Regions from separate parts of the Herbaspirillum sp. FG34 genome, predicted to be linked through region 2. Evidence: predicted binding sites of a transcription regulator. Region 2 holds the regulator's gene; each other region holds the start of a gene.
The links. The regulator sigma-54, encoded in region 2, starts transcription at its own class of promoters, with help from an activator protein. The targets are predictions, from matches to a motif close to TGGCANGNAANCTGCTTT.
Positions count from the first base shown of each region.

Region 1 (10,058 bases), on a different contig from region 2:
CTTGCCTTCCAGCTTCAAGGGATAGGCGATGTTGTCGATGGTGCGCAGCCACGGGAACATGGCATCGCGATAGTTCTGGAACACGTAGCCGATCTTGGTCTGCGCCAGCGATTTGCCGTCAAACAGAATCTGTCCGGCGTCAATCGGAATCAGGCCGGCGATCATGTTGATGAGCGTGGACTTGCCGCAGCCATTGGGGCCGAAGATGGAAACGATCTGGTGCTTGGGGATATCCAGGTCGAAGTTTTCATACAGCGGCCAGCCGGCGAAGTGCTTGGTCAGGCCGCGAATGGTGATGTGGGTGCCTGGCGGCCCGGGAACGAAGGGCGTTTCCGGGGGCAGGTCGATTTTGGGGCTGATCACGACACTCATCTTCCGCTCCAGTGCACGATGCGTTTTTCAATGACGATGAAGACCACGTTCAGGGCATAGCCCAGCGCGCCCGCCGACAGAATGGCGGCGTACATCTCGCGTACGTTCAATACCTGCTGGGTATCGATGATGCGATGGCCCAGACCGTTCTCGGAACCGATGAACATCTCTGCCACGATCACGATCACCAGCGCCATCGAGACCGCGCTGCGCAGCCCCACGAAGCTGGCCTGCAGACTTTCCCAGATCAGCACGTCGCAAAAGATGCGCCAGCGCGAGGCCCCCATCACCTTGGCCGCCATCACCCGCTGCTTGCGCGCATTGAGCACGCCATAGGCACTGTTGAAGAGCACGATCAGGAAGGCGCCGAAGGCGGCGATGGCGACCTTGTTGATGTCGGACACCCCGAAGATCAGCAGGAACAGCGGGATCAGCGCCGAGGAGGGCGTGGAACGGAAGAAGTCGATCAGGAATTCCACGCTGCGATAGGCGCGCTCGTTGCTGCCCAGCAGGACGCCCATGGGCAGGCCCAGCACGGCGGCAATGGCAAAGGCTTCCAGCGTGCGGATCACGGTCACGCTGAAATCCAGCAGCAGCGGTCCCCCGGCCAGGCCCTTGAACATGGCCATGAGAGTGGCTTCCGGCGGCGGCAGCAGGATGGCCTTGATCCAGCCGGCCCGCACCACCAGGTCCCACACCACGAACAAGGCTACGGGACCGACCAGGGGCAGCAGACGGCCCAGCGCCGCGCGCTTGCGCGGCCGGGTCGCCGGCGGCGCCGTGGTCGAGGTAGCGGAAGGCTTGGGCGCCACGGTCACGGCAGGAGCGATGGTCTCGTTCATGATGCGCTCAACCCTTGTAGATCAGGTTGTCGACCACGATGCGTTGGGAGAACACGCCCTTCTCGACAAACAGGTCGTAGAACTTCTGGAAGTAGGCGATATCGCTGGGCTTGAATTCGTTGTAGAGCATGTAGGCCGCCAGCGGGACTTCATTGGTCAGCGAACCCTCGATGGCGGTATAGCCCTTCAGGTAGGCGCGCGCCTGGTCCGGTTGCTTGCGCACCAGCTCGATGCCGCGGGCATAGGCGGCGATGTACTTGCGCGTGAGTTCCGGATTCTTCTTGATGAATTCGGTGGTCAGCGCGGCGGCGCCACCATGCCAGGGCGCCATCGGATCACCGAGGATGTACTTGGCGATGACCCCTGCCTCCAGCACGCGGGTGGTGTTGTTCATGCGGCCCACGGTGCCGGTCGGTTCCAGCGTGTAGGCGGCATCGACCTGGCCGGCGGCCAGCGAAGCGACATGCTGGCCGATGGGCAGTTCGACTACGGTCGCGCCAGTGGCACCGGCGCGTTCGAGTACCGTCTTGGCCAGGGTGACGTTCTGGATGCCGGGGCCGGAGGCGACCTTCTTGCCCTTGAGTTCGGCGATCGATTTGACGGTGCTGTCCTTGGGCACCAGGAATTCATCGAGCACGTACTTGGCGTTGCTGGGATTGGTGGCGAAGATCTTGAATAGACCCGGCTGCGCGATCTCGCCGATGGCCAGGTTGCCGGCACCGGTACCATTGGCCGAGCCATCGGCGCGGCCGGCCAGCATGGCTTCCATCACTTGCTGGGCGCCGGCGAACTTGATCGCTTGCACTTCCAGTCCGGCCTGCTTGAAGTAACCCGCTTCCACTGCGGCATAGAAGGGCAGGCCGGCGGCCACCGGCCAGTAGCCGATGCGGATGGGGACGGTCTGCGCCCGCAGGATGGCCGGGGCGCCCGCGATGGCGGCGGTGGCGGCGACGGCACCGGCTTTGGCGATGAAGTCGCGGCGGGTGGTATCGTGGATTGCGGCGGGGGACTTCTTTTTCATGAGCAGCTCCGTGGTGAGGGTGTCAGTTCAAGGAATGGAGGTAGGGAACCCAGCCGCCGTGGTGGGTAATGTCGGTGGCGTCGGCAATGCCGGCCGGCTCGCAGATGAAGCCCTTGACGCTGCTGCCATCGGCCAGCTCCACCGTACCGATGCCCAGCGGCGCCGGGATGGCGGCGACGAAACCGCCGAACTGGCGCAGCGGCATTTCCCACACTTCCACCGCGATGGCGGCGCCGTCGCCTTCGGTGCGGGCCAGGCCCGGCTTGGGTGGCGTGGTACCCGCCAGGGCGTAGAGACGATAGTGGGCAGCGGTGCGGGTGACGGCCACGCGGCGCGCACCGGCTTCCAGCAATTGCCAGTTCAGCGGTTGGCCGGCCAGGTGGGCGCCCACCACGCAGACCTTGATGGTGCTTTCATTGAAGGGCAGCGGGGCGGCGGCAATCGTGTCGGCTTGCGCCGCACCGCCCAGTTGCTGCTGCAGGCGTGCGCCGGCTTCGGCCAGCAGATGATCGGCACCGGCCGGCCCGATCAGGGTCACCCCGGCGGGCAAGCCATCACGGCGCCACACGGCGGGGATGGCCAGGGCCGACATGTCCATCAAATTGACGAAGTTGGTGTAATGGCCCAACTGCGCATTGCGCACCACCGGATCGGCCTCGACTTCGGCGATGGTGGGGAAGGTGGTGGTGGTCGGCACCAGCATCAGGTCGCTGCCTTCGAGCAGGTTTTCGGCCTGGCGGCGCAGGTCGGCCAGGCGGTATTGAGCGTTGAAGCTGTCTACGGCGTCGTAGTCGTCGGCCTGGGCGGTGATCTGGCCTACCACCGGGTGGATGGCGTCCCGGTGCTCTTGGAAGAAGTCACCCAGGGCTGCACGGCGCTCGGCCACCCAGGGGCCCTGGTACAGCAGTTCTGCGGCGGCACTGAAGGGGGCGAACGGAATTTTCGCCAGGCTCACGCCGGGCAGGGCGGCGATCTGCGCCAGGCTGCGCTCCCAGGCTTCCTGGGCGAGGCTGTCGCCAAAGAATTCGCAGTGATCGGGGATGGCGATGCGATAACCCCGGCGCTTCACGCCCAGCATGGTGGGGCGGCGCGAATAGCCATCCTCGGCATCGAAGCCGGAAGCGCTGTGCAGTACGCGCCAGGCATCGGCCACGTCGTGGGCGAAGATGGAGATGCAATCCAGGGTGCGGCAGGCCGGCACCAGGCCGCGTGCGCTGATCAGGCCCTTGGTTGGCTTCAGGCCCACCAGATGATTGAAGGCGGCGGGGACGCGGCCCGAGCCTGCGGTGTCGGTGCCCAGCGAAAACATGACCTGCCCCAGGGCCACGGCCACCGCTGAACCCGAACTGGAGCCGCCGGAGACATATTCCGACTTGATGGCGTTGCGTACCGCGCCGTAGGGGGAGCGCACGCCGACCAGGCCGGTGGCGAACTGGTCCAGGTTGGTCTTGCCCACCAGCAGTGCTCCAGCGGCTTGCAGGCGTTGCACCACGGTGGCGCTTTCGCTGGCCAGCCGGCCGAATTCGGGACAGGCCCCGGTGGTGGACATCTCGGCCACGTCGATGTTGTCCTTCACGGCGAAGGGGATGCCGAACAGCGGCATGCTCTCAAGCACCGCTTCGCCCTTGATCTGCAACATCAGGTCCAGTGCTGCGGCTTGTTGTTTCAGTTGCTTGGACGGCACCCGGCTGATCCAGACTTCATCGCGCCCGCTGCTGTCGATACGCGCCAGCAGTTCGGCTACCACCTTGCCAGGCGTGCTGCGGCCTTCCCGGTAGGCCGCCAGGGTGGCGGCGATGGTGGTCGGGGCGGCCTCGGGGGCGGCTTGCTGCAGGGCGTGGGTAGTGGTCATGGTGGATATTCAAACTTGAATACAAGATTGAATATCTTTAAGCAGGAGGCGTGCCAGCTGGTCCGTCATGCGGCTGGAAAACGGCAAAAGGCTTCACCACGCGGGTTTGCGAGGTGAAGTGCTGGAAGGCAAGTTGCGCGAGGGTAAATGAAGAGTTTTGTCAGCGAGACAAAATGGGGAGGCGTGCGCCGAATTTGGACGTCCGTCGTGGTGGGCTGCACGGGAATCAGGCAGGCCACCGGGAATTTACCTGGATGAAGCTTTCTTCAAAGCTCCCCCCACACCGCATTCAAGGCCGCCAATGCCGCCAGCCCGGCGGTCTCGGTGCGCAGCACGCGGCTGCCCATGGACAGCATCAGCGCACCCTGGGCGCAGGCCAGGTCTTCCTCTTCCTCGCTGAAACCGCCTTCGGGGCCGACGATGACCGTCACGGCCTGCGGCGGATGATGGCGCGCCCAGCCCGACAGCGGCTCGGTGCCGCGCGGGGAGAGCAGGATACGGCGGTGCAGGTCGCTCTGGACGATCCAGCGCTTGAAGTCGGTCACCTCGCCCAGCTGTGGCAGACGATTGCGACCACATTGCTCGGCGGCAGCATGCACGATGCCTTGCCAGTGCGCCTGCTTCTTTTCGGCGCGTTCGCCCGACAGGCGCACCACGCAGCGCTGCGCGGCCAGCGGCTGGAGGGCGGTGGCGCCCAGTTCCACGGCTTTCTCGACGATCCAGTCCATCTTCGACCCTTCCGGCAGGGCCTGGGCCAAAGTCAGCGCATAGGGCAGTTCGGCTTCGCGCGGAGAAAAAGTCTTCACTTCGGCGTGGGCGCGCTTCTTCTCAATGGCGCTCAGACTGGCGGTGTACTCGCCGCCTTCGCCATTGAACAGGGTCACCGTATCGCCGGGTTGCAGGCGCAACACCTGGATGTGATGGGCAATCTGCTCGGGCAGGACCAGGGCCGAGCCAATGCCGAGGGGGTGCGGGAAGTAAAAGCGGGGCATGGGGCAGGGTCCTGGGCGAAGAAGATCAAAAAGACATGAAAAAAGTTGTCAGTCCGGTTACGGGCTGGTCCCGAATTTTAATCCCCCCGGCGCACTCTGGTAAAATACGGCCCCGCGCTGCACTTGGCCTTCCGGGGCGGCGCTTTGGCTACAAAACCCGATTGGTGCGCCTGACAGCGCCTCCCGCACAGCAAACTCAGACCTCGACATGATTTCCACTCTCCCCACCGACAAGATGGCCAACGCGATCCGCGCGCTGGCGATGGATGCAGTTCAAAAAGCCAATTCCGGACACCCGGGCATGCCGATGGGGATGGCCGAAATCGCAGTGGCCCTGTGGGCCAAGCACTATCGTCACAACCCGTCCAACCCGCAGTGGGCCAACCGTGACCGCTTCGTACTCTCCAACGGCCACGGCTCCATGCTGCAGTACGCGCTGCTGCACCTGACCGGCTACGACCTGTCGATGGAGGACATCAAGGCCTTCCGCCAGCTGCATTCCAAGACCGCCGGCCACCCGGAAGTGCACATCACCCCGGGCGTGGAAACCACCACCGGTCCGCTGGGCCAGGGCGTCACCAATGCGGTGGGCATGGCGCTGGCTGAAAAGCTGCTGGCCGCCGAATTCAACAAGCCCGGCCTGTCCGTGGTCGATCACTATACTTATGCTTTCGTCGGCGATGGTTGCCTGATGGAAGGCATCTCGCACGAAGCCTGCTCGCTGGCGGGCGTGCTGAACCTGTCCAAGCTGATCGTGCTGTATGACGACAACGGCATCTCCATCGATGGTCACGTCGAAGGCTGGTTCAAGGACGACACCCCGAAGCGCTTCGAAGCCTACGGCTGGAACGTCATCCCCGCTGTCGATGGCCACAACGTCGAAGCTGTCAGCGCGGCGATCCACCAGGCCAAGCTGGCCGACAAGCCGACCCTGATCTGCTGCCGCACCGTCATCGGCAAGGGTTCGCCCAACCTGGCCGGCACCGACAAGGTGCACGGCGCCGCCCTGGGTGACAAGGAAATCGCCGCCGTGCGCGAAGCGCTGGGCTGGACCTCCGCACCCTTCGAGATTCCCGCTGACGTCTACGCCGCCTGGGATGCCAAGGCCACCGGCGCCGACTTCGAAGCCAGCTGGAAGCAGACCTTCGACAGCTACGCCGCCCAATACCCGGCCGAGGCCGCCGAACTGCTGCGTCGCCTCAAGGGCGAGCTGCCGGCCGCGTTCGAATCGACCGTGACCGCCTACATCAATTCCACGCTGGAAAAGAAGGAAACCATCGCCACCCGCAAGGCCAGCCAGAACGCCATCCAGGCTTATGCGCAGGCGCTGCCGGAATTCCTGGGCGGCTCGGCCGACCTGACCGGCTCGAACCTGACCAACTGGAAGGAATCGGTGGCCGTGCGCGCCGACCAGCGCGGCAACCACATCAACTACGGTGTGCGTGAATTCGGCATGAGCGCCATCATGAACGGTATCGCCCTGCATGGCGGCTACCTGCCCTTCGGCGCGACCTTCCTGACCTTCTCCGACTACAGCCGCAATGCCCTGCGCATGGCGGCGCTGATGAAGATCCGTTCGCTGTTCGTGTTCACCCACGACTCCATCGGCCTGGGCGAAGACGGCCCCACCCACCAGTCGGTGGAACACGTCTCCAGCCTGCGCCTGATCCCCAACCTGGACAACTGGCGTCCGTGCGACACCACTGAAACCGCCGTGGCCTGGGCCGAGTCCATCAAGCGTCACGATGGCCCGAGCACACTGATCTTCTCGCGCCAGAACCTGCCCTTCCAGGAGCGTACCGACGCCCAGGTCAAGGACATCGCTCGTGGCGGCTACGTGCTGCGCGATGCGGCCGATGCCAAGGTGATCCTGATCGCTACCGGTTCCGAAATCGAACTGGCTACCAAGGCCGCTGACGCCCTGACCGCTGAAGGCATCGCCGTGCGCGTGGTGTCGATGCCCTCCACCGATGTGTTCGACCGCCAGGATGCGGCTTACAAGGCCTCCGTGCTGACCCGCGGTGTTCCGCGCGTGGCCATCGAAGCCGGCGTTACCGCCTTCTGGCACAAGTACGTGGGCCTGGAAGGCGCCGTGGTCGGTATCGATACCTTCGGCGAATCAGCCCCGGCCGGCGTGCTGTTCAAGCACTTCGGCTTCACCGTCGAGAACGTGGTGGCCAAGGCCAAGGCAGTACTGGCTTGAGCAGTCTGGTGTCCATGACTGAAGAAGTCCTGTTCCGCCGCGCCAGGAAGGGCGATGCGGCCTCCATCGCCGGCGTGCGCATCGACGCCTGGCGCGCCGCCTATCGCGGCCTGGTGCCCGACAGCTACCTGGATCACCTCAAGCCCGAGGAAAGCGTCAAGCTGTGGGAGCAGGTGCTGGAAGCGTCTTCGGACGCCGCCTGCACCTTCGTGGCCGAGAGCGGCGGTGAGATCATCGGTTTTGCTTCCGGCATGACGCTGGCCGAGTCGCGCTTCGGCTGCGATGCCGAGCTGACCGCGATCTGCGTGCTGCCCGATGAGCAGCGCAAGGGATTGGGCAAGCGCCTCTTGGCCAACGTCGCCGCCACCCTCATCAGTGCCGGTGCGACCGGCCTGATGGCCTGGGTGCTGAGCAAGAATGAAGGCGCCGGGGAATTTTTCGAGTCGCTCGGGGCCGAAAGGCTTTATGAACAAACGTTCACCTGGGATGATGGCAGTGAACTCGACGAGATCGGTTTCGTCTGGCGCAAGCTCCACTCCTGAGCGGATGAACGCGGGACTGGATGGATTGGCAGGATGAGCAGGGCAGGCAGGGACGGCAAGAACAACTGAACAAAAAGGCCGGAAAAGAAGGATTCATGTCCGACGGGCGGCGCCGCAAGGGTGCAAGCTGTCGGGCAGGTCGCTTTCCCGACTACCGGTTTGCATTGATTTTTACTACTTGAGGAGAAGAGCATGGCAATTCGCGTAGCAATCAACGGTTATGGCCGCATCGGCCGCAATATCCTGCGCGCTCACTACGAAGGCGGCAAGAAGCACGACATCGAGATCGTCGCCATCAACGACCTGGGCGATCCGAAGACCAATGCCCACCTGACCCAGTACGACACCGCCCACGGCAAGTTCCCGGGCACCGTGACCGTGGAGGGCGACTCCATCGTCGTCAACGGCGACCGCATCAAGGTGCTGGCCCAGCGCAATCCGGCCGAGCTGCCCTGGGGCGAGCTGGGCGTGGACGTGGTGCTGGAATGCACCGGTTTCTTCACCACCAAGGAAAAGGCCAGCGCCCACATCAAGGGCGGTGCCAAGAAGGTGATCATCTCCGCTCCGGGCGGCAAGGATGTGGATGCCACCGTCGTCTTCGGCGTCAACCACGGCGTGCTCAAGGCTTCGGATACCGTGATCTCCAACGCATCGTGCACCACCAACTGCCTGGCCCCGCTGGTGCAGCCGCTGAACGACAAGATCGGTCTGGAAAACGGCCTGATGACCACCGTCCACGCCTACACCAACGACCAGGTGCTCACCGACGTGTATCACGAAGACCTGCGCCGCGCCCGTTCGGCCACCCAGTCCATGATCCCGACCAAGACCGGCGCTGCCGCCGCCGTCGGCCTGGTGCTGCCGGAACTGAACGGCAAGCTGGACGGCTACGCCATCCGCGTGCCGACGATCAACGTGTCCATCGTCGACCTGTCCTTCGTGGCCTCGCGCGACACCAGCGTGGATGAAGTCAATGCCATCCTGAAGGCCGCTTCCGAATCTGGTCCGCTCAAGGGCATCCTGACCTACAACACCGATCCGCTGGTGTCGGTGGACTTCAACCACAACCCGGCATCGTCCAACTTCGACGCCACCCTGACCAAGGTCTCCGGCCGTCTGGTGAAGGTGTCGTCCTGGTACGACAACGAGTGGGGCTTCTCCAACCGCATGCTCGACACCACCGTCGCCCTGGCCAACGCCAAATAAGACGCGTGATCTGGCGCTCTGGCCGGGGTTCCCCGGTCGGGAGCGTCAATTTCAGGGCTGTTTCGGCTTCTTTTCCTCGTATGCAGGCCTGCTTGCCGCGGTGAAAATAGACGAATCAGCCTGCAAACGGATCAGAAGGCTGTTGCGAGCGTCGCTTGCAATGGCCTTTTGTCCATTTGCCGCCAAGGGCCGTACGGCCCGTCAACAACAAGAGCAACCGACCCAACGAGGCAACGCATGTCAGCAAGCTCATCCCAGGCTCGTCGCCTGTTGGCCAACCTGGCCCTGATTTCCGCCGTCAGCTTCTCGCTGTCCGCGTGCGACTACATCAGCAGCTTTTCCAAGCCCAAGCAGACCCCGGAAGAGGCCAAGGCCGAAGGCATCGCCCTGGGCGCCGGCTGCCGCCAGGCCGGCCAGAGCCTGGAAGACTGCTACCAGCGCAATCCCGACGCCCTGAAGGCCGGCATCTTCACCGGCTGGAAGGACATGCACGAATACATGGCCGCCAAGGGCATCCAGACCGTGGCACCGCCTGCGCCGGCGCCCGACGCCGCCAAGGATGACGCCAAGGCCAAGGATGGCAAGGACAGCAAGGACAGCAAGGACAGCAAGGACAGCGACCGCAGCAGCCGCACCCGCGACCGCGACTCCAACCGCGACAACGCCCGTTCGCGCGACCGCGAAAGCTCCTCGTCTTCGCGTGATGGCAGCAGCGATCGCCGCGCCAGCCGGGACGAGAAGACTCCGCCCAAGTACTGAGGGCAGCAACAGGCGCAGGAAAGTTGCAGTCCTGCTTGCCAGCCGGTAACATCTGATGCCCCGCGCGCCTTCGCTTGCGGGGCATTTTTCCATCAGCCGGCAGGGGGAACCGCCGGCGACCCGGATGTCCGCCAGTACCGGCCCGGCATCCGGCCAGTACAACAAGCATAACGACATGAACTCACACTCACCGCCCTTGCCTCCGGCCATGCCGGAGCACGTCCCCGAGACCGCCTTCGGCCTCTGGTTCCTGCGTACGCCGACCTGGA
Region 1 is NZ_JBMDJS010000001.1:214,456-224,513, reverse strand. It holds gene ACODSZ_RS00980 (ABC transporter ATP-binding protein) at 1-372, opposite strand, end outside; gene ACODSZ_RS00975 (ABC transporter permease) at 369-1,214, opposite strand; gene ACODSZ_RS00970 (ABC transporter substrate-binding protein) at 1,222-2,235, opposite strand; gene atzF (allophanate hydrolase) at 2,258-4,087, opposite strand; gene ACODSZ_RS00960 (16S rRNA (uracil(1498)-N(3))-methyltransferase) at 4,354-5,079, opposite strand; gene tkt (transketolase) at 5,240-7,282, shown strand; gene ACODSZ_RS00950 (GNAT family N-acetyltransferase) at 7,297-7,824, shown strand; gene gap (type I glyceraldehyde-3-phosphate dehydrogenase) at 8,017-9,030, shown strand; gene ACODSZ_RS00940 (hypothetical protein) at 9,268-9,789, shown strand; gene ACODSZ_RS00935 (class I SAM-dependent methyltransferase) at 9,965-10,058, shown strand, end outside.
Region 1: atzF (allophanate hydrolase) is a predicted target of sigma-54. The motif match lies at 4,126-4,143, and genes of this name have one in related genera.

Region 2 (10,058 bases):
AAGCCGAATTCCCCCGCCTGCGCCAGGCCCAGGCCCACGCGCAGCGCCACGCCGGTGGTCGAACCGAACAGGCGCGCCAGTCCGGCGATGAGGGCGAACTTGAGCAGCACCGGTCCGGTCAGCAGGAGCAGCACCAGGAACCAGTGATCGACCAGCGTACGCACATTGAGCAACATGCCGATGGTGATGAAGAACAGGCCCAGCAGCACATCGCGGAAGGACTTGATGTCTTCTTCCACCTGGTGCTTGAACTCGGTCTCGGAAATGAGCATGCCGGCGATGAAAGCGCCCAGGGCCAGCGACAGGCCGGCCTTCTCGGTGATCCATGCCGCACCCAGCGTAATCAACAGCAGGTTGAGCATGAACAATTCCTGCGAGCGCCGCTTGACCACGATGCGGAACCAGCCGCGCATGAGCTTGCTGCCGAAGAACAGCAGCAGCGCCAGCACCACCAGCGCCTTGCCCACCGCCCAGCCCAGCGTGACCATGATGTTGCCGGAATTGTTGGCCAGCGCCGGGACCACGATGAGCAACGGCACCAGCGCCAGGTCCTGGAACAGCAGCACGCCGAGGATGCGGCGACCGTGTTCGGTTTCCAGTTCCAGCCGTTCGGTCAGCAGCTTGGAGACGATGGCCGTGGAGGACATGGTCAGCGCCCCGCCCAGCGCGAAGGCCGCCTGCCAGCTCACGTTGGCGAACTGCGGCAACACCATCGCCGCCCCCCAGCCCAGCAGCATGGTGGTGGCGATGGTCGCGGCCACCTGCGCCACGCCCAGGCCGAAGACGATGTGGCGCATGGCCGAGAGCTTGGAGAGCGAAAACTCCAGCCCGATGGAAAACATCAGAAATACCACGCCGAATTCGGCCAGGGCATGGGTGGTTTCATTGTCCTCGGCAAAGGCCAGACCGTGCGGGCCGATGATGATGCCCACGACCAGGTAGCCCAGCATGGGCGGCAGCTGCATCATGCGGAAGGCGACCACGCCGAGCACCGCCGCAGCCAGAAGGAAAAGGGTCAGTTCCAGTCCGGAAAACATTGCTGTTGGGTTTCTTGTCAAAAGCCGCCGCAGACGGCGGGGTTCGATGTGAATAAATTGGCAACGCACCAGCAAATGGCAGTTCATCCAGCCAGCGTGCAGAGTGAAGGAAAATACCGGGCGGCGACCAGAAGAAACGCCGTAGAATTCATACGTGTAGCGCCACAACAGCAGAGTTATTCACTACCGCAGAGTACCCTCTGCCCCTGTTGCGATGCCATTCGCCATCCCCGTCCTGGCCGGGAATCCCCCGTGGCTGCGGTGCTGCGGTGCGACGCAACGCGGCGCTTGGCATCAAATCCGGCAGCATTCCCTTACATCTGGCAAGTTTTTTGCTTTGCTAATTCGTTTATACTTCGGTTATGAGTGTAACCGATGACAAAACCACGCCTGCATCTTTTTCGGCCGGGGCTGCCCGTCGCGCCATCGACCTGGCACGCCAGACCCTGCAGATCGAAGCCGATGCCATCCTGGCACTGAAAGACCGCCTGCGCGACGACAGCGCCGAGCCATTGGCGCGGGCCGTGCAAGCCGTGCTGCAATGCGAAGGCCGCGCCGTCGTCTCGGGGATCGGCAAATCCGGCCACATCGGCCGCAAGATGGCCGCCACGCTGGCCTCTACCGGTACCCCCGCGCTCTTCATGCACCCGGCCGAGGCCGCACATGGTGACCTGGGCATGGTGACGGCACGTGATGTCTTCATCGCCATTTCCAATTCCGGCGAAACGGCCGAGCTGCTGGCCATCGTTCCCATCATCAAGCGCATGGGCACGGTGATCATCGCCATGACCGGCAACGACGACTCCTCCCTGGCCAGGCTGGCCGCCGTGCACCTCAACGTCGGCGTGGCCAAGGAAGCCTGTACCCTCAACCTGGCCCCGACGGCCAGCACCACGGCTACCCTGGCCATGGGCGATGCGCTGGCGGTGTCGCTGCTGGACGCACGCGGTTTCGTCGAGGAGGATTTTGCCCGCTCCCACCCCGGTGGTGCGCTGGGCCGGCGCCTGCTGACCCACGTGCGCGACGTCATGCGCAGCGGCGAAGCGATTCCCGCCGTGCGTCCGGATGTGTCGCTCTCGGCCGCGCTGATGGAAATCACGCGCAAGGGCATGGCCATGACCGCCGTGGTCGATGAGCAATTCCGGCCCATCGGCGTGTTCACCGATGGCGACCTGCGCCGTCTGCTGGAGCGCGGTACGGACTTCACCAGATTCCGTATCGCCGATGTCATGCACGCCCATCCGCAGACCGTCCAGCAGGACCAACTGGCGGTGGACGCGGTGCAGCTCATGGAACAGTTCCGCATCAACCAGCTGCTGGTCACCGATGCGGACGGCGTGCTCACGGGCGCGCTGCACATCCACGACCTGACTCGCGCCAAGGTGATCTGATGAACGCGCCAGCCTTCGCCAGCACCCTGCCCGCTGCTGCACTCGCCAAGGCGGCCGCGATCCGCCTGATGATCTTCGACGTCGACGGGGTACTGACCGATGCCGGTCTGTACTACGGCGACGAGGGGGAAGTCTTCAAGCGCTTCAACGCCCTCGACGGCCACGGCATCAAGATGATGCAGCAGTACGGTACTGCCGCCGCCATCATCACCGCGCGCCAGTCTCCCTACGTGTTGCGCCGTGCGCGCGACCTGGGCATTGCCCATGTGTTCCAGGGCATCCATGACAAGCGCCAGGCCTTCGAGCAATTGCTGCAGCAAGTACAGCTCACCCCGCAGGAGTGCGGCTACCTGGGTGACGACATCATCGACCTGCCGGTGCTGACCCGCGTGGGTTTCAAGGCCTGCGTGGCCAACGGTCATCGTGAGGTGAAATCGCGCAGCGACTATGTCACGCAGGCCGCCGGCGGCCATGGCGCGGTGCGCGAGATCTGCGACCTGGTGCTGGCCGCACAAGGCAACTACGAGGCGGCGCTGGCGCCGTACCTGGCATGAGCGGGCGCAGCGGCGAACGCCAGGCCGAACGCATCCGCCTGGCGGTGATCCTGGTGATCCTGATCGCGGCGGCCCTGGGCAGCTTCTGGGTCATGCAGGTCATGCGCGCCTCCGGCGACCAGCAGCCGGCGCAGCGTCCGCGCGGCAAACCCGACTACTATCTGGAAAACTTCAGCTACGTGAAGATGGGTCCGACCGGCCTGCCGCGCTATGACGTTTCCGGCGTCAAGATGGTGCACTTCCCCAGCGATGACTCCTTCGAGATCACCAAGCCGGTGGTGCACAACCTGGACCAGAATCAGGCGCCCATGCAGCTCTATTCGGATACCGCACGGGTCACCGACGACCAGACCCAGATCCACATGTACGGCAATGCCAATGCAATCCGCGCGCCCTACAAGGGCCGCGAAGAAATGCACCTGGTCTCGCAATACCTGCTGCTGTTACCCGATGATGAAATCGTCAAGACCGACAAGCCGGTCGCCATGACCATGGGGACCACGCGCCTCAATGGGGTGGGCATGGTGGCCAACAATGCGACGCAGGTGGTGCAGCTGCTCGGCAATGTACGCGGCTATTACGAGCCCGCACCGAAGAAACGCTAAGCCGGTTCAGTCCGGCACAAGAACGCCAAGAATCGAACAGACAGGAAACCAATGAAACGCTCACTCTTACTGCCGATGCTGATGCTGGCTGCCGTGTGCGGTGTGGCCAACGCCGAGAAGGCGGACTCCACCAAGCCCACCAACATCGAGGCAGACCAGATGGTCTATGACGACGTGCGCCAGGTGAAGACCTTCACCGGCAACGTCGTGATGACACGTGGCACCCTGATCATCAAGGCCGGCCGCGTGGTATTGACGACCGATCAGTACGGTTATGAAAATGCGGTGCTGTATGCCGCGCCTGGTGCGCTGGCAACCTTCCGCCAGAAGCGTGACGGCGGCCCCAATCTGTGGATCGAAGGCCAGGCCGAGCGCATCGAGTATTCGGAGCAGACGGAAGTGTCCAAGCTGTTCCAGCGCGCCCACATCCAGCGCATGGACGGCGACCGCATCACCGATGAAGTCAACGGCGAATTCATTTCCTATGACAGCCGCGCCGAATTCTATTCGGTCAACAACACTGCCAGCGGCCAGAGCAAGCCGGGCGCGGGCCGCATCACGGCCGTGATCCAGCCCAAGAACCCGCCGCCGGCCACGGACGCCCAGCCCGCAGCACCGGCCCAGCCGGCAGCGCGTCGTCAGAACGGAAAGGACCAGTAAGGATGGTAGCCAGTTCGCTGGTCGTTCGCGGCCTGAAGAAAAGTTACGGCGCGCGCCAGGTGGTGCGCGATGTCTCGATGGAAGTGCGCAGCGGCGAAGTGGTCGGCCTGCTCGGCCCCAATGGTGCCGGCAAGACCACCTCGTTCTACATGATCGTGGGGCTGGTACCCTCCGATGGCGGCGAGATCGACCTGGATGGCGCGCCCATTTCGCGCATGCCCATTCACAAGCGCGCCACCATGGGCCTGTCCTACCTGCCGCAGGAAGCCTCGGTGTTTCGCAAGCTGACGGTGGAAGACAACATCCGCGCCGTGCTGGAGCTGCGCCAGGAAGACGGCAAGCCGCTCTCGCGCGATGAAATCGAGGGCCGCCTCAACAACCTGCTGCACGAACTTCAAATCGAAAAGCTGCGCGAAAGCCAGGCCCTGTCACTGTCGGGCGGTGAGCGCCGACGCGTCGAGATCGCTCGCGCGCTGGCCACCGATCCGCGCTTCGTGCTGCTCGATGAACCGTTTGCCGGTATCGACCCGATTGCGGTGATCGAGATCCAGCGTATCGTGCGCTTCCTCAAGGAGCGCGGCATCGGCGTGCTCATCACCGACCACAACGTGCGCGAGACGCTGGGCATCTGCGATCGCGCCTACATCATCAACCAGGGCACGGTGCTGGCCAGCGGCAATCCGGAAGAGATCATTGCCAACGAGTCGGTACGCCGCGTCTATCTGGGCGAGCACTTCCGCATGTAAGCAGCACAGTCGCCCTACGTATCGAGCATCACCGACACCCAGGCATCACGCAACGACAGGCACAGCAACCCGCGGGCCACGCCGCTTTCAGAAAGACAGATGAAACAGTCGCTCCAGTTACGTACCTCGCAGCACCTCGCATTGACGCCGCAACTGCAGCAGTCGATCAGGCTGCTGCAACTGTCGACGCTGGAACTGCACCAGGAACTGGAACAGATCCTCTCCGACAATCCCCTGCTGGAGCGTCTCGATGACGCTCTCGACAATTCGGTGCGTCTGCTGGCCGACGGTGCCGTCTCCAGTTCGCCTTCCAGTGGCGTGGCCGACACCCCTCATGAAAACAGCGGCGAAGCGACGCCCGCTGCCAGCGATGGCGATTCCAGCTTCGAGTACCAGGACAACAATCCGGACACCGGTGTCACCGGTGATGCCGACTGGAGCTTCGATGACGTCGCCCGCAGCGGCAAGTCACCCGATGACGACGATGCCCGCCCGCAGCTGGAAGCCCATGAACTGACCCTGCGCGAACACCTGCTGGAACAGATCCGCGTGACTGCGCGCACCCTGCGCGATCGTGCGCTGCTGGAACTGCTCACCGATGCGCTCGACGAGAGCGGCTATCTGGAAGAACCGCTGGAGGACATCCTCGCGCGCCTGCCTGAAGAGCTGGGTATCGACATGGAAGAGCTGTCGATTTCGCTCAAGCTGCTGCAGAGCCTGGACCCGGCCGGCGTGGGCGCGCGCAGTGCCGGCGAATGCCTGGCCTTGCAGATCCGCCGCCTGCCCAAGATCCCCTTTGTCACGCGCAAGCTGGCGCTGAGGATCGTTGAGGATTACCTGCCGCTGTTCGCCCAGCGCGACTTCAACAAGATCAAGAAGGCCCTCGATTGTGACGACGAAGACCTGCGTGAAGCCCAGGCCGTGATCCGCCAGTGCCGTCCGCATCCGGGTGCCGAATTCGCGCGTGACGCCTCGGACTACGTGGTGCCGGACGTGATTGTCAAGCAGACAAAGAACGGCTGGCAGGTCATGCTCAACCATGAGGTCATGCCCAAGCTGCGCGTCAATGCGATGTACGCCAGTGCCTTGAAGCAGGCCAAGGGCGAAGGTTCGCTGTCCTCGCAGTTGCAGGAAGCCAAGTGGCTCATCAAGAACATGCGGCAACGTTTCGATACGATTTTGCGCGTCGCGCAGGCTATTGTGGAACGTCAAAGAAACTTCTTTTCCCATGGTGCAGTGGCCATGCGCCCCCTTGTGCTGCGTGAAATTGCTGATACACTGGGTCTACACGAGAGCACCATCTCTCGCGTGACGACTCAGAAATACATGCTCACTCCGCATGGTATGTTTGAGTTGAAATACTTCTTCGGTAGCCACGTCGCGACTGAAACCGGAGGCGAAGCTTCCTCCACCGCGATACGGGCGCTGATCAAACAGTTGATAGGAGCCGAAAACCCGCAGACCCCATTATCCGATAGCAAGATTGCGGATATGCTGGCAGAACAAGGCATGGTGGTCGCGCGACGCACAGTCGCCAAATACCGCGAAGTGTTGAAGATTCCGCCAGTCAATCTCCGCAAGTCCCTCTGAGTTTTTCCTCAGTTTTTCTGCAGTACCGTTGCTGTGTTCAGGCAAGCATCCCGACTGATGCCCACGCCATCCGACACGAAGACCGTGCCCGTGGTACAGCTGCAGCAGGATCGATTGCACGAACCTCCAGTGACTTCACGATAGGAGTCTTGTATGAATCTGACCATCAGTGGACACCACCTCGAACTGACCCCCGCCATCCGGGAATACGTGCAAAGCAAGCTCTCGCGTATCAAGCGCCATTTCGACAACGTGATCGACGTCAGCGTGATCCTGAGCGTAGATAAACTCACAGAAAAGGAAAAGCGCCAAAAAGCGGAAATCAACGTCCACATCAAGGGGAAGGATCTACATGCGGAAAGCATCGCACACGACCTCTACGCTGCCATTGACACCCTGATCGACAAGCTCGATCGCCAGGTCATCAAGCACAAGGACAAGTTGCAGGAGCATCACTCCACTGCCAAGCGCCTGCCGGACGACACGCCCGAGGATGCGGTAGCCGGAGCGGCATAAGCCAGGACACCAACGGCAAGCCACCTCGCAGCCTGCAGGGCTGCTGAGAAAGCCAGCCGGATTTCACGAGGAAGGGGCGCGCAAGCGCCCTTTTTCATTGGGGCCACAGCATCTAGCGATGCCTGTGGAAAAAATATAAATCATTACGCCGGGCAACTTCCCGGCAAAACCGCAGTGAACATTGTTCATCGCTCTGCTTGAATGTCTTGCGCAGCACCCTCATCTGCTACCCAGAGCAAACTGCATACGGTATAAATCATTTCCTTGATGCAATTTCCCGCCGGCTCGGACGGACGAATGGCGTGCTGCCGATTTCAACGCGCCTGCCGGCTTTTCCCTATAATGTCGGGCAATCCCATTTTTAAAGGCACAGCCATGAGCGACGTCCAATCCTGGATCAAAGAAACCGTGACCCAAAACCCTGTGGTGCTGTTCATGAAGGGCACTGCACAGTTCCCGCAATGCGGCTTTTCCGGCAAGGCCATCCAGCTGCTCAAGGCCAGCGGCGCCGAGAACATCGTCACCGTCAACGTGCTGGAAAGCCCCGACGTGCGCCAGGGCATCAAGGAATACTCGAACTGGCCGACCATTCCCCAGCTGTACGTGAAGGGTGAATTCGTCGGTGGCTCCGACATCATGAGCGAGATGTACGCCTCGGGCGAGCTGCAGACCCTGATCAAGGGCTGAGTCTGCCCTGCCCTGTAGAGCGCGCATGAGTGCTTCTTCCAGTCAGCCCCGCCAGCGCCTGATCGTTGCGATCACCGGGGCCACCGGGGCCATCTATGGTGTCCGGCTGCTGGAACACCTGCGCAAGCATGGTCAGGTCGAGACGCATCTGATGGTCTCCGAAGCCGGCGTGCTCAATCTGCATCAGGAACTGGACATGCGGCGCAAGGATGTGGAAGCGCTGGCCGATGTGGTGCACAACGTGCGCGATGTCGGCGCGTGCATCGCCAGTGGCTCGTTCGCCTCTGCCGGCATGGTGGTGGCGCCCTGTTCGATGAAGACCCTGGCCGCCGTGGCGCATGGCCTCTCCGACAATCTCATCACCCGTGCAGCCGATGTGGTGCTCAAGGAACGCCGCCGACTGGTGCTGATGGTGCGCGAGACCCCGTTCAATCTGGCCCATCTGCGCAACATGACGTCGGTCACGGAAATGGGCGGCGTGATCTTCCCGCCCCTGCCCGGCTTCTACCAGCGCCCTGCGTCCATGGAAGAAATGGTGGATCACACGCTGGGGCGCGTGCTGGACATGTTCGGGATTTCCATGCAGTTGACGCCGGAGTGGCAGGGCATGAAGGGCAATCCGGGCTGACGCTCTTCGTGTCCCGCAACATCTCTTCCGACGCCGGATTGCAAATATCTCAGATTGGCGTGGGTCCTGCGCTGTTCATCGGCTAGAGGATCAAGCCTTTCACCGCTTCAGAAAAATGGCCGCAGCTCATCACTGCGGCCATTTCTTCATCTGGCAAAGGAAAGCCGGCTCAACCCCGCCCGATATAGGGCATCTTGGTCGCCATCACGGTCATGAACTGCACATTGGCCTCCAGCGGCAGGCTGTCCATGTAGAGGATGGCCCGGGCCACGTGTTCGGCATCCATGGTCGGCTCGACCTTGGTGGAGCCGTCGGCCTGCAGCGTCCCCTTCTTCATCAGGGTGGTCATGTCGGTGGAGGCATTGCCGATATCGATCTGGCCGCAGGCGATGTCATAGGCGCGGCCATCCAGCGAGGTGGCCTTGGTCAGACCCGTGATGGCGTGCTTGGTCGCGGTATAGGATGCCGAGAACGGACGCGGTGCATGCGCCGAAATCGAACCATTGTTGATGATGCGGCCACCGCGCGGCGACTGCTCCTTCATGATGCGGAAGGCTTCCTGGGTGCAGAGGAAAACCCCGGTCAGGTTGATGTCCACGGCCGCCTTCCACTGCTCCACGCTCAGTTCTTCCAGCGACACCGGCGGGGCGAAGATGCCGGCATTGTTGAACAGCATGTCCAGCCGCCCGAAGCGTTCGCGCGTCCTGGCGAAGAGCTGCTTCACCGACGCCGGATCAGTCACGTCGGCCGCCACCACCAGCGCATGGGCAGCGTGTTCAGCGGCCAGCCTGACCGTCTCTTCCAGCGCCTCCTGGCGACGTCCGGCCAGCGTCACGCCATAGCCTTCGCGCAGCAGCGCCAGGGTGATCTGCCGGCCGATGCCGGAACCTGCGCCGGTCACCAGCGCAATACGTTTGGGTGCAGCCATCGTGTGTACTCCTCACTCACGGTATGTCATGGACGATGCGCATCACGGCGCAATAAAAAACCGCCCGTGATGCACGGGCGGTTTTCACTATAGCAAACACGGGGTCGCGCCAGATGAGAGATTTTCAATCCGGCGGCCCGGCATTCATCTGTTGCCTCTCACGCTTCATACCGTGGAAGACAGGGGCTTGCCGGTATCGATACCCAAGGTCCGCGCCGCGTCTTCCAAGCGCGCACGATCCTCCCCCCACACTTCACACAAGGCCGTATACGCAATCCAGCGCGCATCGATCTCGAAGAAGTCACGCAGATTCACCCGCGTATCGCTGCGACCAAACCCGTCCGTACCCAAGGTCACATACGGCGCCGGCACGAACGCGCGGATGCTCTCGGGCAAGCTGCGGATGTAATCGCTCACCGCGATCACCGGCGCTGCGCTGCCTTGCAATTGCGCCGTTACATAGGGCTGGGCCGGGCTGGCCGACAGGCGCTGTGCACGTTGCGCCGCCACGCCATCACGTGCCAGCTCGGTATAGCTGGTCACGCTCCACACCTCGGCCTCGATCTGCCAGTGCTGCTGCAGCAGCGCCGCTGCGGCCACGGCCTCCTTGAGAATGGGGCCCGAGCCCAGCAAGCGCACCTGCGCACCCGCCTTGCTACCCAGGCAGTACAAACCGCGCAGGATCCCCTCCTGCACGCCGTCCGGCAGACTTGGCT
Region 2 is NZ_JBMDJS010000017.1:74,282-84,339, forward strand. It holds gene ACODSZ_RS18990 (monovalent cation:proton antiporter family protein) at 1-1,037, opposite strand, end outside; gene ACODSZ_RS18995 (KpsF/GutQ family sugar-phosphate isomerase) at 1,400-2,428, shown strand; gene ACODSZ_RS19000 (KdsC family phosphatase) at 2,428-2,982, shown strand; gene lptC (LPS export ABC transporter periplasmic protein LptC) at 2,979-3,587, shown strand; gene lptA (lipopolysaccharide transport periplasmic protein LptA) at 3,639-4,247, shown strand; gene lptB (LPS export ABC transporter ATP-binding protein) at 4,250-4,993, shown strand; gene ACODSZ_RS19020 (RNA polymerase factor sigma-54) at 5,093-6,583, shown strand; gene hpf (ribosome hibernation-promoting factor, HPF/YfiA family) at 6,737-7,099, shown strand; gene grxD (Grx4 family monothiol glutaredoxin) at 7,475-7,786, shown strand; gene ACODSZ_RS19035 (UbiX family flavin prenyltransferase) at 7,812-8,414, shown strand; gene ACODSZ_RS19040 (SDR family oxidoreductase) at 8,584-9,342, opposite strand; gene mdeB (alpha-ketoglutarate dehydrogenase) at 9,508-10,058, opposite strand, start outside.

Region 3 (10,058 bases), on a different contig from region 2:
CGGCCACCGTCAGGCAGTTGTCGATGGCCGCCGGGGTCGAGCCCCAGTCCTCGTGCAGCTTCAGGCCGATGGCTCCGGCGCGGATTTGCTCTTCCAGCGGCAGCGGCAGGCTGACGTTGCCCTTGCCGAGGAAACCGAGGTTCATCGGGAAGGCGTCCGCTGCGGCCAGCATGGAATGGATGTGCCAGGGGCCGGGCGTACAGGTGGTGGCGGCCGTGCCGACGGCCGGACCGGTGCCGCCGCCCAGCATGGTGGTGACGCCGCTCATGAGGGCTTCCTCGATCTGCTGCGGACAGATGAAGTGGATGTGGCTGTCGATGCCGCCGGCGGTGACGATCATGCCTTCACCGGCGATGATTTCGGTCGCCCCGCCGATGGCCATTGTCACACCGGGCTGGATGTCGGGATTGCCGGCCTTGCCGATGCCGGCGATCTTGCCGGACTTGATGCCGATGTCGGCCTTGACGATGCCCCAGTGATCGACGATGAGCGCATTGGTGATGACGGTATCCATCACCTCGGCATGGGCGCGCTGCGACTGGCCCATGCCGTCGCGGATCACCTTGCCGCCGCCGAATTTGACTTCCTCGCCATAGACCGTGTAATCCTTCTCCACTTCCAGGAACAGCTCGGTGTCGGCCAGGCGCACGCGGTCGCCGACGGTGGGGCCGAACATTTCGGCATAGGCCGAACGGGAGATCTTGCTCATTTGGTTTGCCCCTTCTTGTCGTTGCCGTGCTGGGCCTTCAGCTTGCCCATCACCAGTGCATTGAAGCCATAGACGCGGCGCTCCCCTGCCAGCGCCACCAGTTCCACCGTGCGTTCCTGTCCGGGCTCGAAGCGCACTGCGGTCCCGGCTGCGATGTTCAAGCGCATGCCATAGGCCGCTTCACGTTCGAAGCGCAGTGCCGGATTGGTTTCGTAGAAATGGAAGTGGGAGCCGACCTGGATAGGACGGTCGCCGCTGTTGGCCACCGTCACCGTTACGGTGGGGCGGCCGACGTTGAGTTCGATGTCGCCGGGTTCGACCAGCATTTCGCCTGGAATCATGACGCGCTCCTCAAGGAATCGGATGGTGGACGGTGACCAGCTTGCTGCCGTCGGGGAAGGTGGCTTCGACCTGGATATCGGGGATCATCTCGGGCACGCCTTCCATGACGTCGTCACGGGTCAGGATGGTGGTGCCCTCGGACATCAGCTCGGCCACGGTCTTGCCATCGCGCGCGCCTTCCATGATGGCGGCGGTGATCAGCGCCACCGCTTCCGGATAATTGAGCTTGAGGCCACGGGCCTTGCGGCGCTCGGCCAGCAAAGCGGCGGTGAAGATGAGCAGCTTGTCTTTTTCTCTGGGTGTCAGTTCCATGTGAGCTCCTGGCCGTTTGGTGGCCTTCAGTTTCTATAACGTAGGGCGAGGCTTGATTCAGTTTTCCTGATGCAGCTTGTTACGTCGTGTTCATGTATTCCAGATGCGTGGAATGGCGGCTTGCTTGCCGGTGACGGCCGGACGCAGCACATGCCAGGCCGCATGCAGCCACTGCCGCGCCACCAGGCTGGATGGCCCCATGTAGCGCGCGATCAGTACCTGCTTCATCAGCGTGGCACCGCTGCGTCCTTCCAGCTGCAGGGCAGCGATGCTCTCGCGCAGTCGGCCCAGGAGCGCCGCATCCATGCCATCGCCCACGGCGATCAGGGTGCCGCAGATGGTCTGCCCATCCAGCGCCAGCGGGCCTTGCATGGCACCCGCCTCGGCTTGCAGGCGACCCTGCTCGAACCATACCAGCTTGCCGCCACGGCGGATGCTGGTGCGCTGGCTGACGGCACCGGTGTTGAAGGTTTCGCCCGAAGCGGTGCGGCCAAAGCAAAGGATTTCCGCACCCAGGTAAGCCGCGTCGGCGGCCAGGGTCACTTCATGTTCCATGCGCACGTCGGCCCCATCGAAGAAGATGGTTTCCTGCGGCAGCCATTCCAGCGTGGCCCCTGCTACCGCATCGAGCCTGACGGCCTGGCGTGATGACTGGCCGTTGGCGCGATACCACTTGCCCGCACCGGGCGTGGTCAGCAGCGCATGGGCGCGTTCGCCCACCTCAGCGGTGATCGAAAGCTGGTCGCCACCGACGATGCCGCCCGGCGGATGGACGATGATGGCGTGGCAGATGGACGGGTCTTCGGGATAGAGCGGCTTCTGCACGCGCAGGGGGCCGAAGTGCTGGCGGTGCATGAGGCGCGTGGTGCCTTTGTCGTCGGCAAAGCCCAGCGCCAGGCGTGCCTGGTCCGGCGCATGCCGCAGGGGCGCGCCTGGTGTCGCGGGGGCCGGCATGCTGGCGGGTTCCGGATGGCCGGGGAGTCGTTTCATACCTGGTTCTTCATTGCGTGGAAGGCGGCGTGTGCAAGCGGACAGCCTGGCCGCGAACATGCGACTTTATAGCAGACCCGCTGCAAACGCGCAGCCTTCCTTTGCGACGGTATCAGACCGCCAGATGCTTCTTCACGTCCTCGCCATCCATCTGGTCCTGGGTACCGGCCGCGACCACTTCGCCGCGCGACATCACCACGAAGGTATCGGCCAGTTCGCGGGCGAAGTCGAAATACTGCTCGCACAGCAGGATGCCGATGTCGCCGCGCTGGCGCAGCAGGCTGATGACGCGACCGATGTCCTTGATGATGGAAGGCTGGATGCCCTCCGTCGGTTCATCCAGGATGATCAGCTTGGGCTCGGCCAGCAGCGCCCGGGCAATGGCCAGCTGCTGCTGTTGGCCGCCGGAAAGGTCGCCGCCGCGCCGATGCAGCATTTCCTTCAACACCGGGAAGAGTTCATAGACCTCGCCCTTGATGGTGGAGGCACGGCGGCCCGAGAGCGTGGCCATGCCCATGAGCATGTTTTCCTCCACCGTCAGGCGCGCGAAGATCTCGCGTCCCTGCGGCACGTAGGCGATGCCCAGCTTGGCGCGCTGGTGCGGCTTGAGACGGGTGATGTCCTGGCCTTCGAAGCTGACATTGCCCTTGGCCACCGGCAGCACGCCCATCAGGCATTTCAAGAGCGTGGTCTTGCCCACGCCGTTGCGGCCCAGCAGGGACAGGACTTTGCCCTTCTGCACATCGAGCGAGACGCCGCGCAGGGTATGCGCCGCGCCGTAGTACTGGTTCAGTTCATTGACTTGCAGCATGGATGATGGTCTCCGCTCTTATCGTCCCAGGTAGACTTCGATGACGCGCTCGTTGGATTGCACCTGGCGCATGTTGCCCTCGGCCAGTACCGATCCTTCGTGCAGCACGGTCACCTTGCCACCCTGGGCGATCTCCTCGACGAAGCCCATGTCGTGTTCCACCACCATGATGGAATGCTTGCCGCGCAACTCGTTCAACAGCTCGGCGGTGCGTGCGGTCTCGGCGTCGGACATGCCGGCCACCGGTTCATCGAGCAACAGCAATTGCGGTTCCTGCATCAACAGCATGCCGATTTCCAGCCACTGCTTCTGGCCGTGCGAGAGCAGGCCGGCCACGCGATGCTCCTGGCCGTTCAGGCGGATCAGCTTGAGGATTTCCTCGATCTTGCCGATCTGCTCCGAAGACAGGCGCGCAAAGAGCGTGGTCTTGACGCGCTTGTCCATCTTCATCGCCAGTTCCAGGTTCTCGAACACGGTGTGCTGCTCGAACACGGTCGGGCGCTGGAACTTGCGGCCGATGCCCGCATGCGCGATCTCGTATTCGGTCATCTTGGTCAGGTCGATGGTCTGGCCGAAGAAGGCGGTGCCGGCGGTAGGCCGGGTCTTGCCGGTGATGACGTCCATCATCGTGGTCTTGCCTGCGCCATTGGGACCGATGATGCAGCGCAGTTCACCCACCGAGATATCCAGGTTCAGGTTGTTGATGGCCTTGAAGCCATCGAAGGAGACCGTGATGTTTTCCAGATAGAGGATGGCACCGTGGGTGGTATCGACGCCCTCGGGTTTGATGCGTTCGTAGGATGCACCGTGGTCGGCGCGGGGCGTGTCGACATTGCCGCCCAGGCCGCCGATGCCTGCCGGGTTTTTCCCGGGTTCGACTGCACTCATGCTGCCTCCTTGGATGCGCTGCCCTCAGCGGGCGCGGCATCGCGTTTCTTGAATTTCTGCGCCAGGCCCAGGATGCCCTGCGGCAGGAACAGCGTGACCAGAATGAAGATCAGCCCCAGCGCATACAGCCACAGGTCCGGGAAGGCGGCCGTGAACCAGCTCTTCAAACCATTGACGGTGAAGGCACCGATGATGGGGCCGATCAGCGTGCCACGCCCGCCCACAGCCGCCCAGATCACCATCTCGATGGAATTGGCCGGCGACATTTCGGAGGGATTGATGATGCCCACCTGCGGCACGTACAGCGCACCGGCGATGCCGCAGATCACGGCCGAGAGCGTCCACACGAAGAGCTTGAACCACAGCGGGTTGTAGCCGATGAACATGAGGCGCGATTCGGAATCGCGCACGCCCTGCAGCACGCGGCCCAGCTTGGAGGTGACGATCATGCGACACAGCACCAGCGCACCGAACAGCAGCGCCAGCGTTACCAGGTACAGCACCGCCTTGGTGGCCGGTGCGGTGATGGTGAAGCCCAGGATGCGCTTGAAGTCGGTGAAGCCGTTGTTGCCGCCAAAGCCGGTATCGTTGCGGAAGAACAGCAGCATGAAGGCGAAGGTCATGGCCTGCGTGATGATGGAGAAATACACGCCCTTGATACGCGAACGGAAAGCGAAGTAACCGAACACGAAGGCCAACAGACCCGGGACCAGCACCACCAGCAGCATGGAGAACCAGAAGTGATCCGTCATCCACCAGTACCAGGGATAGGCCTTCCAGTTCAGGAACACCATGAAGTCCGGCAGGTTGCTCTGGTACACGCCGTCACGGCCGATGGCGCGCATCAGGTACATCCCGTGGGCGTATCCGCCCAATGCGAAGAAAACGCCATGACCCAGCGAGAGGATGCCCGTATAGCCCCACACCAGGTCCAGTGCCAGCGCAGCCATGGCGTAGCACATGAACTTTCCTACCAAAGCGACGGTGTAGGAGGAGACGTGCAGGCTGCTTCCGGCGGGGAACAGCAGGTTGCAGACCGGCAGCAAGGCCAGCACGATGGTGCAGATGACGATGCCGGTCCAGGCCGGACGATTGAACAGCGAGGGGCGCATGATCATGGTGCTCATTCCACGCTCCTTCCCTTGAGTGCGAAGAGGCCTTGCGGACGCTTCTGGATGAATACGATGATGAAGACCAGGATGGCGATCTTGGCCAGCACGGCACCGGCCACCGGCTCCAGGAATTTGTTGACTTCGCCCAGGCCGAAGGCAGCGATGACGGTCCCGGCCAGCTGACCCACGCCACCCAGCACCACCACCATGAAGGAATCCACGATGTAACCCTGTCCCAGGTCGGGGCCGACGTTGCCCAGCTGCGAGAGCGCCACGCCACCGAGACCGGCGATGCCGCAACCGAGGCCGAAGGTCATCATGTCGATCTTGCCGGTGGACACGCCCACGCAGTCGGCCATGCGGCGATTCTGCGTGACGGCCCGCACGAACAGACCCAGGCGGGTCTTGTTCAGGATCAGCCAGACCGCGAACACCACGAACAGCGCAAAGAACACGATCACGATGCGGTTATAGGACAGCACCAGTGAACCCAGCACGGTGACGCCACCCGACATCCAGCTCGGATTGGCCACTTCCACGTTCTGCGCGCCAAAGATGGAGCGCACGCATTGCATCAGCATGAGGCTGATACCCCATGTACAGAGCAGGGTTTCCAGCGGACGGCCATAGAGCCAGCGGATCACCAGCCGTTCCAGCGCAATGCCCACTGCCGCGGCCACGATGAAGGCCGCCGGCAGGGCCACGACCAGATAGGCATCGATGGCACCGGGGAAGAACTTGCGGAACACCAGCTGGCACACATAGGTGGTGTAGGCGCCGATCATCAGCAGTTCACCGTGGGCCATGTTGATGATGCCCATGAGACCAAAGGTGATGGCCAGGCCCAGTGCGGCCAGCAGCAGCACGCTGCCCAGCGAGATGCCATAGAACAGCTTGCCGGCGAAGTCGACGATGGCCAGGTGGCGGTCCAAAGCGGAGAGGGTGCGCACCGCTTCCACGCGTACGCCTTCATCCGGCTCCACGTAGGAGCCATCGGGATTCTTGGCCAGCATGTTTTCCAGGACCGGCTTGAGCGACGCATTGGTCGTCTCGGCCAGTTTCCTGACCGCAGCGCGGCGTGCAGCCGGATCGGGGGAATGCAGGTTGGCGGTGGCCTGTACCTGCTGCAGCACGTCCTTGATCTGCGCATCGTTTTCCTTGGCCAGCGCCTTGAGGATCAGCGGCATCTGGGCCGGATCGGCATTCCTGAGCAGATCATTGGCAGCGGCCAGGCGCTCATCGCGTTGCGGCGAGAGCAGCTTCAGTCCCGAGAGCGCACCCTCGACGGCACCGCGCAGGCGGTTGTTGACGGTGATGCCTTCGGCGTCATCGGGTGCGGGGCCGCTCTTGTCGGTGGCCGGGTTGAAGGCCTGGCCGGCATCATCGACGATGAGGATGTCACCGGCAGGCGTGACATAGAGCGCGTCGCTGTTCAAGGCGTTGAGAATCTTGAGCGCGTCGTCGTTGGCCAGCGCGGCAATCTGGTTGACGGCGTCGATGCGCGCGTCGGGGTCGTCTCCGCCAAGGGGCTTGAGCAGAGCCGGATCGATGGCTGCGAACGCCCCGAGGGCGTGCACGCAAAGCCAGGTCGCGAGCAGCCCGCGTAGGAACTGGATGGCTGGTTTCATGGTCGGTGTGCGCCTCGAAGCGCGGGCCGGGCTGCTGCGGCCGGGGCGAGTCGTCGGGCGGTTTTCTTGTGGAGGGAAATGCGTGGGGCGGACGGAGCGCCTTGGATACGCCGCGCAAGCTGCGTATCGAAGGCGCTCCGAAGAACGCCATCAACTACTGCAACAACCGCAAGCTTAGTTCTTCTGCTTGCTCTCGTTGCCCGGGATATACGGGCTCCACGGTTGCGCGCGGATGGTGGTCTTGGTCTTGTAGACCACGTTGAACTGACCATCGGCCTTGATTTCGCCGATCATCACCGGCTTGTGCAGGTGGTGGTTGGTCTTGTCCATTTCCAGCGTGTAGCCCGACGGTGCCTTGTAGGTCTGGCCCGCCATGGCCGCGATCACCTTGTCGGTGTCGGTGGACTTGGCCTTTTCCACGGCCTGCGCCCACATGTGGATGCCGACGTAGGTGGCTTCCATCGGGTCGTTGGTCACGACGGTGTCGGCATTGGGCAGGTTCTTGGCCTTGGCGTAGGCCTTCCACTTCTTGATGAAGGCGGCGTTGACCGGATTCTTCACCGATTCGAAGTAGTTCCAGGCGGCCAGGTGGCCCACCAGCGGCTTGGTATCGACACCGCGCAATTCTTCTTCACCCACCGAGAAGGCCACCACCGGCACATCGGTCGCCTTCAGGCCGGCGTTGCCCAGTTCCTTGTAGAAGGGCACGTTGGAGTCACCGTTGATGGTCGAGATCACGGCCGTCTTGCCACCGGCGGAGAACTTCTTGATGTTGGCCACGATGGTCTGGTAGTCGGAGTGGCCGAACGGGGTGTAGACCTCGTCGATGTCGGAGTCCTTCACGCCCTTGCTGTGCAGGAAGGCGCGCAGGATCTTGTTGGTGGTGCGCGGATAGACGTAGTCGGTACCCAGCAGCACGAAGCGCTTGGCGCCGCCGCCTTCCTTGGACATCAGGTATTCCACGGCAGGAATGGCTTGCTGGTTGGGGGCAGCACCGGTATAGAAGACGTTCTTCTCCAGTTCTTCACCTTCGTACTGCACCGGGTAGAACAGCAGGCTGTTCAGTTCCTTGAAGACCGGCAGCACCGACTTGCGCGACACCGAGGTCCAGCAACCGAAGACCACCGAGACCTTGTCCTGGGAGATCAGCTGACGCGCCTTTTCGGCGAACAGCGGCCAGTTCGAGGCGGGGTCGACCACCACCGGTTCCAGCTTCTTGCCCATCACCCCGCCGGCGGCGTTGATTTCATCGATGGTCATCAGGGCCACGTCTTTCAGGGACGTCTCGGAGATGGCCATGGTGCCCGACAGCGAATGCAGGATGCCGACCTTGATGGTGTCGGCAGCAAAGGCCGACGGCAGCCAGGAGGATGCGGCCAGTGCGAATGCACCCAGAGCGGTGGCTTTCAGTACGGTACGACGTGACATGTGGTGCTCCCTCGAGAAAAGTTTTGGAAGAATTTTTTCACTGCCCAGTCGCTTTAGCAGATTGTGTGCCAATGCCCGGTCAAGGGCCTGCGGTCTGCATCAAAGCGGGGCGGGGAGCGGCGGGAGGAGGGAATAATGTTGTCAGGCACGCCAGGATTGCGCACCAAAGCCGAGCGTCATTGTCGACAGTCGTATGGTGCTGCGGCAACACTCACCAGCCTGGCGCTCCAGCATGCGCGATCTTGGTGCGTCGGTGAAAGCGCCAGTGGGCGCGGGTTTGCGCCAGGCGAAGCAATTTCCTGAGATATGAGGCAGATTGTTCACAATAGTGAGCACATCGTGAACGATACTTTGAGCGCAGAGCGCCAGGCCGCGTGTTCCATTGCGGTGCCTGGCGCTGCCGGGGCATCAGCGCAGCAGCACGTGCTGCATGAATTGCCGCAGGGGGAATTCGATCATGTTCTGCAAGGCCACCGGCAGTTCCAGTGGACGCATGATCATCTTGATGGTGGTGTCGGGTTTGAGATTGACGCGCACGGTGCGACTCATGCGCGAGGCCAGTTCCTTCACGCGCGCCGGGTCGGCCGCCAGTTCCGGCTTGTGCACCAGGACCACATGGCGGATGGCGCAGTCGGCGTCTTCGCTCTTGAGTTCCAGGGTGCGGCGGCTCAGGGTGCCGAAGACACGCGAGCGGCCGATGTTTTCCTGGCGGCGGTAGCGACGGAAGTACTGGTAGAAGTGCTTGTAATGATTGACCTCGTCATTGGCGATGAGGCCGGCCAGGTGCTTGAGGACCGGCTCGTCGGTAGCGCGCGCCAGGGCGCGGTAATAGGTGGAGGTGCCGGTCTCTACCACGCAGCGCGCGGCCAGTTCCTGGGCGCGCGTGGGTTCGAGCAGCTCCACCTTGCAGTACTGCGAGTATTCATCGAGGAAGCCCTGGTAGGCGCGCGGCCAGTCGAATTCCGGCCAGACATGCTCGACATAGGCGCGCAGGGCCGCGCCATGCTGCAGCTCTTCCTGTTCCCAGTGCTCGCGCAGCCAGGTCTCGACTTCGGCATCGCCCTGGTAGTACTCCACCAGGTTGTGGGTATAGAGATCGGAACCGCTTTCGACGAAGGAGGCGCAGGCCACCAGGTAGAACAGGTCTTCGTTCTGCCGCACCCGCTCTTTGTCGATGCGGGTCAGGTCGATGTCATCGATGGTCCAGTGTTTTTTTTCTTGGCGACTCGGGTTCATCTGCTATACCTCTCTTCTCGAAGTGGTGGTGGGCATAGCGATATGATGCGGCGCGATGACATTGGTTCAGGGCCGCCCAAGACGTCTTGACACAACTTTGCAAAGCGTCCGGCGACGTCAGCATTTCGTCAGGGAGAATGGTCAGCGGGGCCGTGGAAATCACAGGTTCCGGGTAGCATCGCTGCCCAGCACCACACGATTGCGGCCCTGGTATTTGGCGTGATACAGCGCCTGGTCGGCGATGCGCAGCAGCTCTTCGGCGCTGGTCTGCTCATCCGGTTGCAGGGAGGCCACGCCGATGCTGGCCGTGATGTAGCCGAACGGAGAATCCGCATGCGGCAGCTTGAGCGCGAAGATGGCCTGGCAGATGTGCTCGGCCTGCTGCAGGGCATGCGCAGTGTCGCTCTCGGCGATGATGACGCTGAACTCCTCGCCGCCGTAGCGTGCGACCAGGTCGGTAGCGCGGCGCGAACTCTTCTGCAGCACACGCGCCACGATGCGCAGGCATTCGTCACCGGCCAGATGGCCGTAGCGGTCGTTGTACTTCTTGAAGTAATCCACGTCCAGCATCAGCAGCGCCAGCGCATGTCCCGAGCGCACCG
Region 3 is NZ_JBMDJS010000025.1:11,465-21,522, forward strand. It holds gene ureC (urease subunit alpha) at 1-709, opposite strand, end outside; gene ACODSZ_RS21695 (urease subunit beta) at 706-1,050, opposite strand; gene ACODSZ_RS21700 (urease subunit gamma) at 1,061-1,363, opposite strand; gene ACODSZ_RS21705 (urease accessory protein UreD) at 1,454-2,353, opposite strand; gene urtE (urea ABC transporter ATP-binding subunit UrtE) at 2,466-3,164, opposite strand; gene urtD (urea ABC transporter ATP-binding protein UrtD) at 3,183-4,052, opposite strand; gene urtC (urea ABC transporter permease subunit UrtC) at 4,049-5,179, opposite strand; gene urtB (urea ABC transporter permease subunit UrtB) at 5,176-6,792, opposite strand; gene urtA (urea ABC transporter substrate-binding protein) at 6,967-8,220, opposite strand; gene ACODSZ_RS21735 (ferritin-like domain-containing protein) at 8,629-9,456, opposite strand; gene ACODSZ_RS21740 (sensor domain-containing diguanylate cyclase) at 9,616-10,058, opposite strand, start outside.
Region 3: urtA (urea ABC transporter substrate-binding protein) is a predicted target of sigma-54. The motif match lies at 8,274-8,291, and genes of this name have one in related genera.